3 regions of the Bradyrhizobium sp. ERR14 genome follow, and region 1 is predicted to be linked to each of the others. Evidence: predicted binding sites of a transcription regulator. Region 1 holds the regulator's gene; each other region holds the start of a gene.

Region 1 (4,460 bases):
GACATCGCCATGACGGTCGATCACGGCGGCGAGCTTCTGCTTCAGCAGCAGCGACATCTTCTGCACGTGGTCGAAGAAGCCGGGCTTGAGCATGACGTCGAGCACCGCATTGGCCGCGGAGATCGCCAGCGGATTGCCGCCGAAGGTCGAGCCATGCGAGCCGGGCCCCATGCCGGCTGCCGCATCCGCGGTCGCCAGCACAGCGCCGATCGGGAAGCCGCCGCCGAGCGCCTTTGCCAGCGACATCACGTCAGGCGTGACGCCGGTGCGCCGATAGGCGAACAGATCGCCGCTGCGGCCCATGCCGGTCTGCACCTCGTCGAAGGCGAGCAGCAGGCCCTTCTCGTCGCAGAGCTGGCGCAACGCCTTGAGGAAGGTCGGCGTTGCCGAGCGCACGCCGCCCTCGCCCTGGATCGGCTCGATCAGGATGCCGGCGGTGTGCGGGCCGATCGCCTTCTTGACGGCCTCGATATCGCCATGCGGCACCTGGTCGAAGCCTTCCATGGGCGGACCGAAGCCTTCGAGATATTTTGCAGAGCCGGTCGCGGCCAGCGTTGCCAGCGTGCGGCCGTGGAAGGCGCCTTCGAAGGTGATGATGCGATAACGTTCCGGATGCCCCTTGGAGAAGTGATGATGGCGGACCAGCTTGATCACACCTTCCAGCGCTTCGGCGCCCGAATTGCAGAAGAACACGAAGTCGGCAAAGCTTTCGTTGCAAAGCCGGCTCGCGAGCTTCTCGCCGTCCGGGCTCTGGAACAGGTTCGACATGTGCGAGAGCTTGGTCGCCTGCTCCTGCAGCGCCTTGATCAGATGCGGGTGGCAATGGCCGAGCGCATTCACTGCCACGCCCGAGGTGAAATCGAGATAGCGATCGCCATTGGTCGCGATCAGCCAGCAGCCTTCGCCGCGCTCGAAGCCGAGGTCGGCTCTGGCGAAAACGGGGAGCAAATGCGGCGCTGCGCTGTTAGTCATGATGTCACTTGAATGTTGCGGACGGTGTGACGCGTGCATTGCGCAACGCACCATCGACCGGCCCGGAAAACGAAACGTGCCGCCTTTTAAGGGCGGCACGCGGGACTATCTTATGCTTGGCAAGACGGGTGTCAATGCCGCCCGGAAAGCCTCAGGAAACGCTGAATCCGTAGTCTTGCGGTGCCGATTTTGCGGGTTTTCACCACGGAACATGTGGAAGCGAGTCGGCGGACTCTTGCGCGGGAGTCACGCCATATTGTAGCGTTTGGATTGTCAGATACGACATCTCGTGCAGCGGTTCTGATCCCAAGAGTCCTCTTGTACCGGCGTAAACGTTCGGGCGTCAGTCACGCGCCCGGCGAGCCTTAAGGGATTCTGACGGCACGGGTTTTTGAAGGCTTAGGCAATCGCTGCGAGGCCCCAGGATGGCTGGCGCGTAGCGAGGGAAAGGGTGCAATGACGGTTTTGACCTGGTCCGACGATCGCGTCGAGCAGCTGAAAAAGCTCTGGGAGGCCGGACTTTCGGCCAGCCAGATCGCAGCTGAGCTCGGCAATGTGACCCGCAATGCCGTGATCGGCAAAGTGCACAGGCTGGGTCTGTCCGGCCGCGCCAAGAGCCCTTCATCGGCAGCGCCCCGGCCGCGCAAGGCGCGTCCCGCGCAGCACATGATGCGGGTGACCCGCCCCATCGCGCGCGGCAACACCGCGCTGGCGCAGGCCTTCGAGGTCGAGGTGGAGGCTGAACCCGTCACCTACGACAACGTGGTGCCGATGGGCCAGCGGCTGTCGCTGCTTGAGCTGAACGAGGCGACCTGCCACTGGCCGGTCGGCGATCCCTCGAGCCCGGATTTCTTCTTCTGCGGCGGCAAGGCACTGTCCGGCCTGCCCTACTGCGCCCAGCACTCGCGCGTGGCGTATCAGCCGGCGGCGGATCGCCGGCGCGCGCCGGCGAAGCCGGGTCCGCGCTGAGTTCGCGGAATTCTCTGATCGCCAAGACGGCAGCCGTCACACGATGACGGCTCAACCAACTCGGTGTCATCCCCGCGAACGCGGGGATCCATAACCACAAGGCGCAGTTGTCGCGCGAGATGGTCACTCCGGGTATTCGCCAAACCACTGCCTGTGGTTATGGGTCCCTGCTTTCGCAGGGACGACGCCGGAGAATGCGGCGGCAGCCCGCCAAAGCCAACGCCAGCAAACCTTACGTCTGCTCCGCCTTCGCGAAGCGGTCGTCGAGCGCGTAGCCGGCGCCGCGGACGGTGCGGATCGGGTCCTGCTCGCGGCCGAGATTGAGCAGCTTGCGCAAGCGGCCGATATGGACGTCGACAGTGCGCTCGTCGATGTAGATGTCGCGACCCCAGACGCTGTCGAGCAGCTGCTCGCGCGAGAACACGCGGCCGGGATGCTCCAGGAAGAACTCCAGCAGGCGATATTCGGTCGGGCCGAGATCGATCGGCCGGCCCGAGCGCGCCACGCGGCGCTTGTCGCGGTCGAGCTCGATGTCGCCATAGGCCAGCACCGTCGCGAGCCGCTCAGGACTGGCGCGCCGCAGCAGGCCCTTCACGCGCGCCAAAAGCTCCGGCACCGAGAACGGCTTGACGATGTAGTCGTCGGCGCCGGTCGCAAGTCCCCGCACCCGCTCGCTCTCCTCGCCGCGCGCGGTGAGCATGATGATCGGGAGCTGCTTGGTGTCGGGCCGGGTGCGCAGGCGGCGGCACAGCTCGATGCCCGACAGGCCCGGCAGCATCCAGTCGAGCACGATCAGGTCCGGGATGTGCTCCTTGAGGCGGGTGTCGGCGTCGTCGCCGCGCATGACCGTCTCGACGTCATAGCCGTCGCCTTCGAGGTTGTAGCGAAGCAGCTCGGTTAGAGCTTCCTCGTCCTCAACCACCATAATGCGTGCGCCCATCGGGTCGTCGCTCCTTCAAGTCTTCAGGTATTCGGGACCGTCGTGGCGAAGGTGGTCATGTCGCCCTTCGGCCGCTTGTCGGTGATCGCCTGGCCTTCGATCATGTAGAACACGGTCTCGGCGATGTTGGTGGCGTGGTCGCCGATCCGCTCGATGTTCTTGGCGCAGAACATCAGATGGATGCAGAACGAGATGTTGCGCGGATCCTCCATCATGTAGGTGAGGAGCTCGCGGAACAGCGAGGTGCAGATCGCGTCGACCTCCTCGTCGCCCTTCCACACCGCCATCGCCGCCGGCAGGTCATGCGCGGCATAGGCGTCCAGCACCGACTTGACCTGCTGCTGCACGAGGTCGGTCATGTGCTCCAGGCCGCGGAACAGCTTCAGCGGATGGAAGTCGGTCTCCAGCGCGGCGACGCGCTTGCCCATGTTCTTGGCGAGATCGCCGATGCGCTCGAGGTCGGTCGCAACGCGCATGGCGCCGACGATCTCGCGCAGATCCACCGCCATCGGCTGCCGGCGGGCGATGGTGAGCACCGCGCGTTCCTCGATGCGCTTCTGCAGCGCGTCGAGCTCGGCGTCGATGGTGACGACGCGCTGGCCGAGCGCGACGTCGCGGCGGATCAGCGCGTCGACGGAATCGACGATCATGCGCTCGGCGATGCCGCCCATCTCGGCGACCAGGCGGGTGAGCTCCTGGAGGTCGGTGTCGAAAGCCTTTGCGGTATGTTCAGTACCCATGTCGCGTCTCCTCAGCCGAACCGGCCGGTGATGTAATCCTGCGTGCGCCGGTCGCTCGGCGACGTGAAGATCTTGCTGGTGTCGTCGAACTCGATCAGCTCGCCGAGATACATGAAGGCGGTCTTGTCGGAGACGCGCGCCGCCTGCTGCATGTTGTGGGTGACGATCGCGATCGTGTAGTTCTCGGACAGTTCCTGGATCAGCTCCTCGACCTTGGCGGTCGAGATCGGATCGAGCGCCGAGCAGGGCTCGTCGAACAAAATCACTTCAGGACGCACCGCGACGGTGCGGGCGATGCACAGGCGCTGCTGCTGGCCGCCGGAGAGCGACAGGCCGGAGGCGTTGAGCTTGTCCTTGACCTCGTTCCACAGCGCGCCGCCGCGCAGTGCCTTCTCGACGCGGTCGTCCATCTCGGACTTCGAGATCTTCTCGTAGAGGCGGATGCCGAAGGCGATGTTCTCGTAGATCGTCATCGGGAACGGCGTCGGCTTCTGGAACACCATGCCGACCCGGGCGCGCAGCAGATTGAGGTCGAGCCTGGGGTCGAGGACGTTGGTCTGGTCCAGCATGAGCTGGCCGGTGGCGCGCTGGCCCGGATAGAGGTCGTACATCCGGTTGAAGATGCGCAGCAGGGTCGACTTGCCGCAGCCCGACGGGCCGATGAAGGCCGTGACCCGGTTGGCACCCAGCGTCAGGTTGATGTTCTTCAGCGCATGGTGCTCGCCGTAATAGAAATTGAGATTGCGCACCGTCACCTTGGCCGGGGCTTCCGGCAGCGGCTGCGAGGCCAGATGAGCGTTGGAACTCATGGATACGGACAGGTCGGTCATTTTGCAGTC
Region 2 (4,460 bases), on a different contig from region 1:
GGTGGATGCGGCTCGCGATGTCCTGCGCTCAGCGAGATGCCGTGATCGTCGAACGCCTCGGGCTCGGCCACCACGATCTCGGCGCGCGGATAGCGTGCCTTCACGGCGGTCGCGACGCCCGCGATCAGGCCGCCGCCGGAGGCCGGTGCCACCACGATGTCGGGGCTAAGGCCGAGGCCCGCCAAGTCTTCCGCGATCTCGCGGCCGGCGGTGCCCTGCCCCGCGATCACGAAGGGATCGTCATAGGGCCTCACCAGCGTCGCGCCGCGCTTTTCGGCGATGCCCCGCGAGATCGCCTCGCGGTGGTCCTTGTCGCGATCATAGAGCACGACCTCGGCGCCATAGGATTTGGTGCGCTCGCGCTTCGACAGCGGCGCATCCGCAGGCATCACGATGGTCGCCTGCATGTCGAGGATTTTTGCCGCGGCCGCCACGCCCTGGGCGTGGTTGCCGGAGGAGAACGCCACGACGCCGCCGGCGCGCTTGTCCTGCGGGATCGAGAACACCTTGTTGAAGGCGCCGCGGAACTTGAACGAGCCGGTGCGCTGGAGCATCTCCGGTTTCAAGAACACCTTCGCGCCGACGCGCTCGTTGAGCACGGGAAAGGACAACAGCGGAGTGCGGATGGCGTAGGGCGCGATCACACGCGCTGCGGCGTCGATATCGGCGGGGCCGATCGGGAGGAGCTGTTCGGTCATGGCCGAATGTTATCGCGGCCGATGAGGCCCGGGCAAGACACCTCCGCGCGAGGATTTTCCCCATAGCGTTTTCGAGCGAAGTGGAAACCGGTTCGCGTGAAGAAAACGCGTCAAAACAAGAATCTAGAGCTATTTCGATCCATCGGATCGAGATAGCTCTAGGCCACGAAGCGCGGCTGTTCCGCGCCGTTCCGGCCAGGCAGCACCGCGCCGACCGCCTCAATGCTGGCCACAAAGGCCCTCGCCGAGGCTTCCCAGGTGTAATTGGCCGCGAACGCGACGCAGTCCTGCCGGGAGATATCCAATGCCGCGAAGCAAGCGCTGCGCAAGTCGTGATCGAGCGCGCCGACCGGGGCATCACCGATGACGTCGCGGGGGCCCTTCACCGGGAAAGCGGCCACCGGCAGGCCGCTTGCGAGCGCTTCGAGCAGCACCAGGCCGAACGTGTCGGTCTTGCTCGGAAACACGAAGACGTCGGCGGCCGCATAGATATCCGCCAGTTCCTCGCCGTGCTTCTCGCCGAGGAAGATCGCATCGGGATAGGCCTCTTCGAGCGAGGCGCGCGCGGGGCCGTCGCCGACGATGACCTTGGTGCCGGGCAGATCGAGGTCGAGGAAGCCCTCGAGATTCTTCTCCACGGCGACGCGGCCGACCGACAGGAACACCGGCGCCGGCAGGCAGAGATCGATGGCGCGGGGGTGGAACAGCTGGGTGTCGACGCCGCGCGGCCACAGCACGACATTGTCGAAGCCGCGCTCGGTCAGCTCGCGGGCGAGCGCAGGCGTTGCAGCCATCACGGCGCGGCTGGCGCTGTGGAAGCGGCGCAGCGCCCGCCAGATCAGCGAGCCCGGCACCGGCACGCGGGCGCGGACATATTCGGGAAAGCGGGTGTGGAAGCTGGTCGTGAACGGCAGTCTGCGCTGGCGGCAGTAGCGGCGGACCATCAGGCCGATCGGCCCTTCGGTCGCGATGTGGATGCTGTCGGGGCGCGCCTCCGCGATCAGCTTAGCAATGCGCGCCGGACGCGGCATCGCCAGACGCACGTCGCGATAGCTCGGCATCGCAAAGGTGCGGAACGATTGCGGCGTCAGGAATGTGAATTCGACGCCGAGGCTTTTGCCGGCGTCGGCGAGCTTGGTCAGCGTCCGAACCACACCGTTGACTTGCGGGTGCCAGGCGTCGGTCGCGACCAGGATGCGCATCAGGCGGCCTCTGTTATGCAGCTCTGGCTGCAACCTGCGGGACTTGTGCCGGCTTCTGCAAATGATCCGCCCAGGTGATGATCTCGAAATGGCCGTCGTCGTGCTCGACCAGGGCCGTGCAGCTCTCGACCCAGTCGCCGCAATTCATGTAGCGGATGCCGCCCTCGTCGCGGATCACGGCGTAGTGGATGTGGCCGCAGATCACGCCGTCGGCGTCGTGGCGCCGCGCCTCGGCGGCGAGCGCCTGCTCGAACGCGCCGATATAGTTGACGGCGTTCTTGACCTTCTGCTTGGCCCATTGCGACAGCGACCAATAGGGCACGCCAAACAGGCGGCGGAAGAAGTTGACGAAGCGATTCATCTGGATCGCGAAGTCGTAGGCCTTGTCGCCGAGATGGGCGAGCCAGCGCGCGTTCTGCACCACGAGGTCGAAGATGTCGCCGTGGATGACGAGATAACGCTTGCCGTCCACGCCGGTGTGGACGGTGTTCTCGACGACGTCGATGCCGCCGAAATGCGTGCCGTAATAGTTGCGCAGGAACTCGTCGTGATTGCCGGGGATGTAGACGACCTTGGCGCCCTTGCGCGCCTTGCGCAGCAGCTTCTGCACGAGGTCGTTGTGGGATTGCGGCCAGTTCCAGCTCGATTTCAGCGCCCAGCCATCGACGATGTCCCCGACCAGATAGATCGTGTCGGCATCATGGTAGCGCAGGAAGTCGAGCAGAAGATCGGCTTGAGAACCGCGGGCTCCGAGATGAACGTCGGAGATGAACAACGTGCGAAAGCGCCGCTCCGGGCTCTCGTCACTCACATCGTAACTTCCCATGCGCCAGCCTGTAACAATGTCCCGTGACAGGGGGATGACCGATTGAACTTTTGAGGCACCTTCAGATACGAATCACGCCTTGCCTCGCCCTCTCCGCGAATATCAGTCGCATGCGACAATCAGGCGACATGGCGCCGCAGGGGGCGCCGCAGCAATCCTACCCTCCCCCTCCAGGGGAGGGTGAACTACCCACACGAGCAGCGCTGAACAGACGAACGCCTGCGCTCCCGCTGGCCGCTCGCCTCAGTAGAACTTGTGGAAATGATGGACCGGGCCGTGGCCGTGCCCGACGCTGAAGCGGTCAGCGGCTGCGATGGCCGCGCTGATCCAGGTCTTGGCGTTGCGCACGGCAAGCTCCAGACCTTCGCCCTTGGCGAGCCCCGCCGCGACCGCCGAGGACAGCGAGCAGCCGGTGCCATGGGTGTTGCGTGTGGCAACGCGCGGCGCCGCAAGCGCGATCGTGCTTTCGGACGTGACGAGATAGTCGGTGCTCTCGGCGCCCTCGCCGTGTCCGCCCTTGATCAGGACCGCACCGCAGCCGAGCGCCAGCAGGCGATGCCCCTGGGCTTCGATCTCGGCCTCGCTTGCCGCGACCGGCTCGTCGAGCAGAGCCGCGGCCTCCGGCAGATTGGGCGTGATCACCGACGCCAGCGGTATCAGTTTTGTGCGGAGCGCGTCGACGGCCTCGGATGCCAGCAGGCGGTCGCCGGAGGTCGCCACCATCACGGGATCGAGCACGACGTGCCCCGGCGCCCAGCGCGACAGCGCGGCCGCGATCGCATCGATACTGGCGACCTGGGCCACCATGCCGATCTTCACCGCGCCAATGTCGAGATCGGAAAACACCGCATCGATCTGCGCGGTGACGAACTCGGCCGGCACCGCATGAATGCCGGTGACGCCGCGCGTGTTCTGCGCGGTCAAGGCCGTAATGACGGACGCGCCGTAGACGCCGAGCGCGGCAAACGTCTTCAGGTCGGCCTGGATGCCGGCGCCGCCGCTCGAATCGGAGCCGGCGATGGTGAGTGCGACCGGGGTCGTCATCGCCGGACACCTTTGCTGGATACGGACACCGCCATGGCCTGTCCTAGCGCGGCCGTGGAACACCGGCAAGCGCGCCGAGCCGTGTCCGATAGTGATTCGCGACGCCGTGCATTCCCTGCGAATCAGGCAAACAGCGGGCCGGCTCGCCCCGCAATCGTGCGGACTTGAAAATGCAACCGCGCCGGACCCTTGGTATAGTCTCGAACCTCACCTGCTTCGCCGAAGAGCGCGAGGTGAGAGTGGAACTGTCCAGCGACACCCATGTTGCGGGCTCACGGCCCGCAAGCCGCCTGGAACGGAATCTTGGGGTGGGAATGATGTGGGCCTTTTTTGAACGTCTCCTCGACTCGTCCATGCTGTCGCCGCACGGCATCTGCCTGTTGTGGGAGCCTGAGCTGATCTGGCTTCACGTCGTGTCCGACGCCTGCATCGCCGCCGCCTATTTTTCGATTCCGTTTGCCCTTGCGATCCTGGTCACCAAGCGGCGCGACCTCAAGTTCGGCTGGGTCTATTGGGCCTTCGCGATCTTCATCATGGCGTGCGGCCTCACCCATGTGCTGTCGATCTACACGCTCTGGGTCCCGGTCTATGGCATCGAGGGCATGGTCAAGGCGGCGACCGCGGTGGCATCCGTGGTCACGGCGGGCGCGCTCTGGCCGCTGCTGCCGAAGATCCTGACGATCCCCTCGC
Region 3 (4,460 bases), 160 kb from region 1:
TCCGCGCCGATTCCCGCGAGAGCCAGCGCGGCGGCGAAGACCGCGATCCCCAACAGCAGGCGGAGCCGCCTGCGCCCGACCGCCTGGCGATAAGCGGCGTTGAGCACGGCAAGCTGCTGCTCGGGGAGGATCGAAACCGCTGTTGTCATCGGCCTGAGCTAAGTTCCGTCAAAGAAAGAGCCGGGTCCAAGGACCCGGCTCCAGTTGCATCGCCCTGAGATCAGGACGCCTTCTTCTTACGCAGCGCATCGACGAACTTGATCAGCTCGATCGTGCCATCCCAGTCCTTGGTGGTGGCGGGATGAAAGCCCTTCTTCTGACCGTCGGAGAGGCGGTCGAACGCGGCCTTGTCCTTGGCCGGCGCGTCGAAGAACGCTTTCGCAATGGCAGCCTTGGCGTCTTCCGGCAGGTCGGAATTGTAGGCATAGGGGCCGTTGATGATCGGCGCCGACTTGTGGATGATGCGGAAGTCGTCCTTCTTCATCGCCGAACCGTCGGCATTCTTCAGCATGCCCTTGGTCAGCATCTGCGCCAGCGTGGAATCGTCGTCGCTGGTCCACTGGTTGGCGGCAACGTCGACCGTGCCCTGCGACAGCGCCAGCATTGCGTTCTCGTGGCTGCCGGTGAACACGACCTTGCCGAAATAGCCGTCGGCATCGGGGATGCCCATCTTGTCCAGCTCGAAGCGCGGCACGTTGTTGCCGGAGGTCGAGTTCGGATCGACGAGGCCGAGATTCTTGCCCTTGAGATCGTCGACCTTCTTGTAGGCGCTGCTCGCCTTGACGAAGAACACCGAGTAATAGCCGGTCGAGCCGTCGGCATTGATGTCGTTGGCGAAGGCGTCGGACTTGACGCCGGTCAGGCGGGCGCGGGCGAACGAGGCCGAGCCGTAGCTAGCGATGTGGATGTTGCCGGCGCGCTGGCCCTCGATGACGGCGGCGTAGTCGTTGGCGATGCGCAGCGTGACCTTCACGCCCAGTTCCTTGGAGAGATAGTTCACGAACGGCGCCCAGCGCTCGGTGACGCCGGAGGCGTTCTCGGCCGGGACGACCGCAAAGGTCAATTCGGGATATTTCGCCTTCCAATCGTCGGCGGAGGCGGAGGCGGTGAACGCGAGCGCGGCGGCGCCGGCAAGAATTAATCTGCGAGTGATCATGATACCCTCTTCATCCGTTGGGGTCGGTGGACGCAAAACTGGCAACAAAACAGGTGGCGCGGCTCAGGCGGCCGCGGCGGTTCCGAGCGCCGGGACGCCCTCGGGCGCCGGGACGGGCACGGTGCCCATGACGTCGGCGGCTTCGAGATCGTAGAGCTCACGCGCAACGTGCTCGGTCAGCGCGGACGGCGCGCCGTCGAACACCACCCGGCCCGCCGCCATGCCGATCAGGCGGTCGCAATAGCTGCGGGCGAGATCCAGCGAATGCAGATTGCAGAGCACGGTGATGCCGAAATGCTTGTTGATGCGCAGCAGCGCATCCATCACGATCTTGGTGTTGCGCGGATCGAGCGAAGCGATCGGCTCGTCGGCGAGGATGATGTCGGGCTGCTGCACCAGCGCACGCGCGATCGCGACGCGCTGCTGCTGGCCGCCGGAGAGCTGGTCGGCACGCTGGGCGGCGAGCGATGCGATGTCGAACTGCTCGAGCGCCGACATCGCCAGCGCCTTGTCCTGCTCGGGCCACACTTGCGACAGCGAGCGCCAGGCCGGCATCGTCGCAAGGCGTCCCATCAGGACGTTGGTGAGGACATCGAGCCGGCCGACCAGGTTGAACTGCTGGAAGATCATGGCCGACCGCGCCCGCCACTGCCGCAGCTCCTTGCCGCGCAGCGCGGTGACGTCGATGCCGTCAAACAGGATGCGGCCCTGCGTCGGCGTCGCGAGACGATTGATGGTTCGCAGCAGCGTCGACTTGCCGGCGCCGGACCGTCCGATCACACCGACGAAGCCGCCGGGGGAGATTTGAAACGAAGCGTCGTCCACCGCGGCTTTCGCGCCGAAGCGACACGTCAGACCTTCCACCACCAGCATGCGGGACTCCAGATTAGCTGGAGCCAACCGCTAACGCCCGCGCTTGACACTTGTGTGACACGGGCGTTGCGGTGCGGCGATCCTACACAGCTCATCCCCTGTCATCGCCGTGTCATGACATCGTCATCAAGCCGCTCGAAGAGGAACGCCCGCCCTCGCGCTTCGGATGCAACATGGCCGCCAAGATTCTCTCGGTCCAGCCGACCGTCGACCCCTCGGCCAAGCTGCACGAGACCAGGCTCGGCGCCTATACCGAGGTCGGCGCGCGCACGATCCTGCACGACGTCGCGATGGGCGATTACTCTTATGTCGTGAACGATTCCCAGATCACCTACACCACCATCGGAAAATTCTGCTCGATCGCGGCGATGACGCGCATCAATCCCGGCAATCACCCGATGCACCGCGCGACGCAGGCGCATTTCACCTATCGCTCCAGCGCCTACTTCGACGGCGAGAGCGACGATGCCGAGTTCTTCGACTGGCGGCGGCAGCACCACGTCCATATCGGCCACGACGTCTGGATCGGCCACGGCGCGATCGTGCTGCCGGGCCGCAACATCGGCACCGGCGCGGTGATCGCGGCCGGCGCCATCGTCACCAAGGACGTGCCGGCCTACACCATCGTCGCCGGCAATCCCGCCCGCATCGTGCGGCGGCGATTCTCCGAGGAGATCGCCGGACGGCTCGCGAAGCTCGCCTGGTGGGACTGGGATCACGACAAATTGCGCGAAGCGCTGCCCGATTTCCGCAAGCTCGGGATTGAAGATTTTCTCGCGACATACGAAGCACGAGCGACTCCCCAGACCAGATCCCTTACCAGCAAACGAAACGCGGTCGCGTGACAGACATTTTCCTTGAAGGCGGCCGGGCCCTAATCGGCACTGAGGTCGTCGAATCGTCATTGGCGGTGTCCGGACAGGACATCGCCCAGATCGATGCTTCACGGGGCCGGGCGCGGCTGGTGATCGATGCGCGCAACCTGCTGGTGCTCCCCGGCATCGTCGACCTGCATGGCGATGCCTTCGAGCGGCAGATGATGCCGCGCGCCGGCGTCGACTTCCCGATCGATGTCGCGCTCGCCGACAGCGACCGCCAGGCGATCAGCAACGGCATCACCACGGTGTTTCACGCCACGACTTGCTCGTGGGAGCCGGGCCTGCGCAGCGCCGGCAATGCGCGCGGCCTGATGGAGGCGATCGAGCGGCAGCGCCCGCAATTCGCCGCCGACACCCGCTTCCATCTGCGACACGAAACCTACAATCTCGACGCCGAGGCCGAGATCAGCCAATGGCTCGCCGAGGGCCGCGTCGATCTGTTCGCTTTCAACGACCACATGGATGGCACCGTCGCCGACATGGCCAAGCCGCGCAAGCGCAACCGTATGGTCGAGCGCACGGGGCTTTCAGCTGAGGAATTCGACCGGCTGGTCGAACGTGTGGTCTCGCGCGCCGACGAGGTACCGGCTTCGGTTGCGCGTCTGGCCGCCGCAGCCCGCGCGGCCGAGGTGCGGATGCTCTCGCACGATGATGCGACGCCGGCAATGCGCCAGGAGTTTCGCGATCTCGGCGCTGACATCGCGGAGTTTCCGATCAACGAGGAGACGGCGCGGGCGGCGGCAAGCCACGGCGACGCCATCGTCTACGGCGCGCCCAACGTCGTGCGCGGCGGCAGCCACACCGGCTGGACCAAGGCCTCCGACATGATCGCCAAGGGGCTCTGTTCCGTGCTGGCCTCGGACTATTATTATCCTGCGCAGCTGCTCGCAGCGTTCCGCCTCGCCGCCGACGGCGTGCTGCCGCTGACGGACGCCTGGAATCTGGTCTCCGCCGGCCCGGCGCGCGCCACCGGTCTTGCCGATCGCGGCGTGCTCGCGGAAGGACGCCGCGCCGATATTCTGCTGGTCGACGACACCGTGCCGCTGCGGCCACGGCTGATTGCGGTGATCGCGGGCGGAAAGCTCGTCCATCTCACCGATGCGACGCGGGTGCTAACTGCTATGGCGACGCAGCGCGAGACTGTCGTCGCGGCCTAAATTGGTTATGCTGAGGCGATGACAGGTTTCCCCCGCTACGCGATCTATTTTGCCGCCGGCAGTGATAGCGCCCTCTCCCGCTTCGGCGCCGAACTGCTCGGCTACGATGCCTACACTGGCAACGAACTGGCCTTTCCCGCCGACGCATTGCGCGTCGCGCCGGACTGGCGTGACGTCAGCGCCGATCCCCGCAAATACGGCTTTCACGCCACGCTGAAGGCGCCGATGGCGCTCGTATCAGGCAGGACCGAAGCGGAGCTGATGGCCGCCTGCGCCGCATTCGCCGGCAAGCCTCGGCCGCTTCCCGTGATCCTGCCGGTGGTCGATTCCATCAGCGGCTTCATCGCCGTCATTCCAGCCGAGCCGGTCGAGGCGCTCCAGCAACTCGCCGCCGAT

What was found. The regulator PhoB, encoded in region 1, activates phosphate uptake and scavenging genes when phosphate is short. The targets are predictions, from matches to a motif close to TGTCATNNANCTGTCAT.
Region 2: a site for PhoB is predicted at 2,750-2,766, ahead of GGD62_RS08195 (UDP-2,3-diacylglucosamine diphosphatase). Genes of this name have one in related genera too.
Region 3: a site for PhoB is predicted at 2,140-2,156, ahead of phnC (phosphonate ABC transporter ATP-binding protein). Genes of this name have one in related genera too.

Annotation. Positions count from the first base shown of each region.
Region 1 covers NZ_JACIHD010000009.1:37,202-41,661, reverse strand. The annotation lists gene GGD62_RS24115 (aspartate aminotransferase family protein) at 1-972, opposite strand, end outside; gene GGD62_RS24110 (GcrA family cell cycle regulator) at 1,429-1,941, shown strand; gene phoB (phosphate regulon transcriptional regulator PhoB) at 2,174-2,881, opposite strand; gene phoU (phosphate signaling complex protein PhoU) at 2,905-3,621, opposite strand; gene pstB (phosphate ABC transporter ATP-binding protein PstB) at 3,633-4,451, opposite strand; gene pstA (phosphate ABC transporter permease PstA) at 4,448-4,460, opposite strand, start outside.
Region 2 covers NZ_JACIHD010000002.1:413,647-418,106, forward strand. The annotation lists gene GGD62_RS08185 (threonine/serine dehydratase) at 1-698, opposite strand, end outside; gene GGD62_RS08190 (glycosyltransferase family 1 protein) at 857-1,900, opposite strand; gene GGD62_RS08195 (UDP-2,3-diacylglucosamine diphosphatase) at 1,914-2,726, opposite strand; gene thiD (bifunctional hydroxymethylpyrimidine kinase/phosphomethylpyrimidine kinase) at 2,970-3,770, opposite strand; gene GGD62_RS08205 (PAS domain S-box protein) at 4,124-4,460, shown strand, end outside.
Region 3 covers NZ_JACIHD010000009.1:198,562-203,021, reverse strand. The annotation lists gene phnE (phosphonate ABC transporter, permease protein PhnE) at 1-149, opposite strand, end outside; gene phnD (phosphonate ABC transporter substrate-binding protein) at 221-1,156, opposite strand; gene phnC (phosphonate ABC transporter ATP-binding protein) at 1,220-2,029, opposite strand; gene GGD62_RS24880 (chloramphenicol acetyltransferase) at 2,203-2,874, shown strand; gene GGD62_RS24875 (alpha-D-ribose 1-methylphosphonate 5-triphosphate diphosphatase) at 2,871-4,064, shown strand; gene GGD62_RS24870 (DUF1045 domain-containing protein) at 4,083-4,460, shown strand, end outside.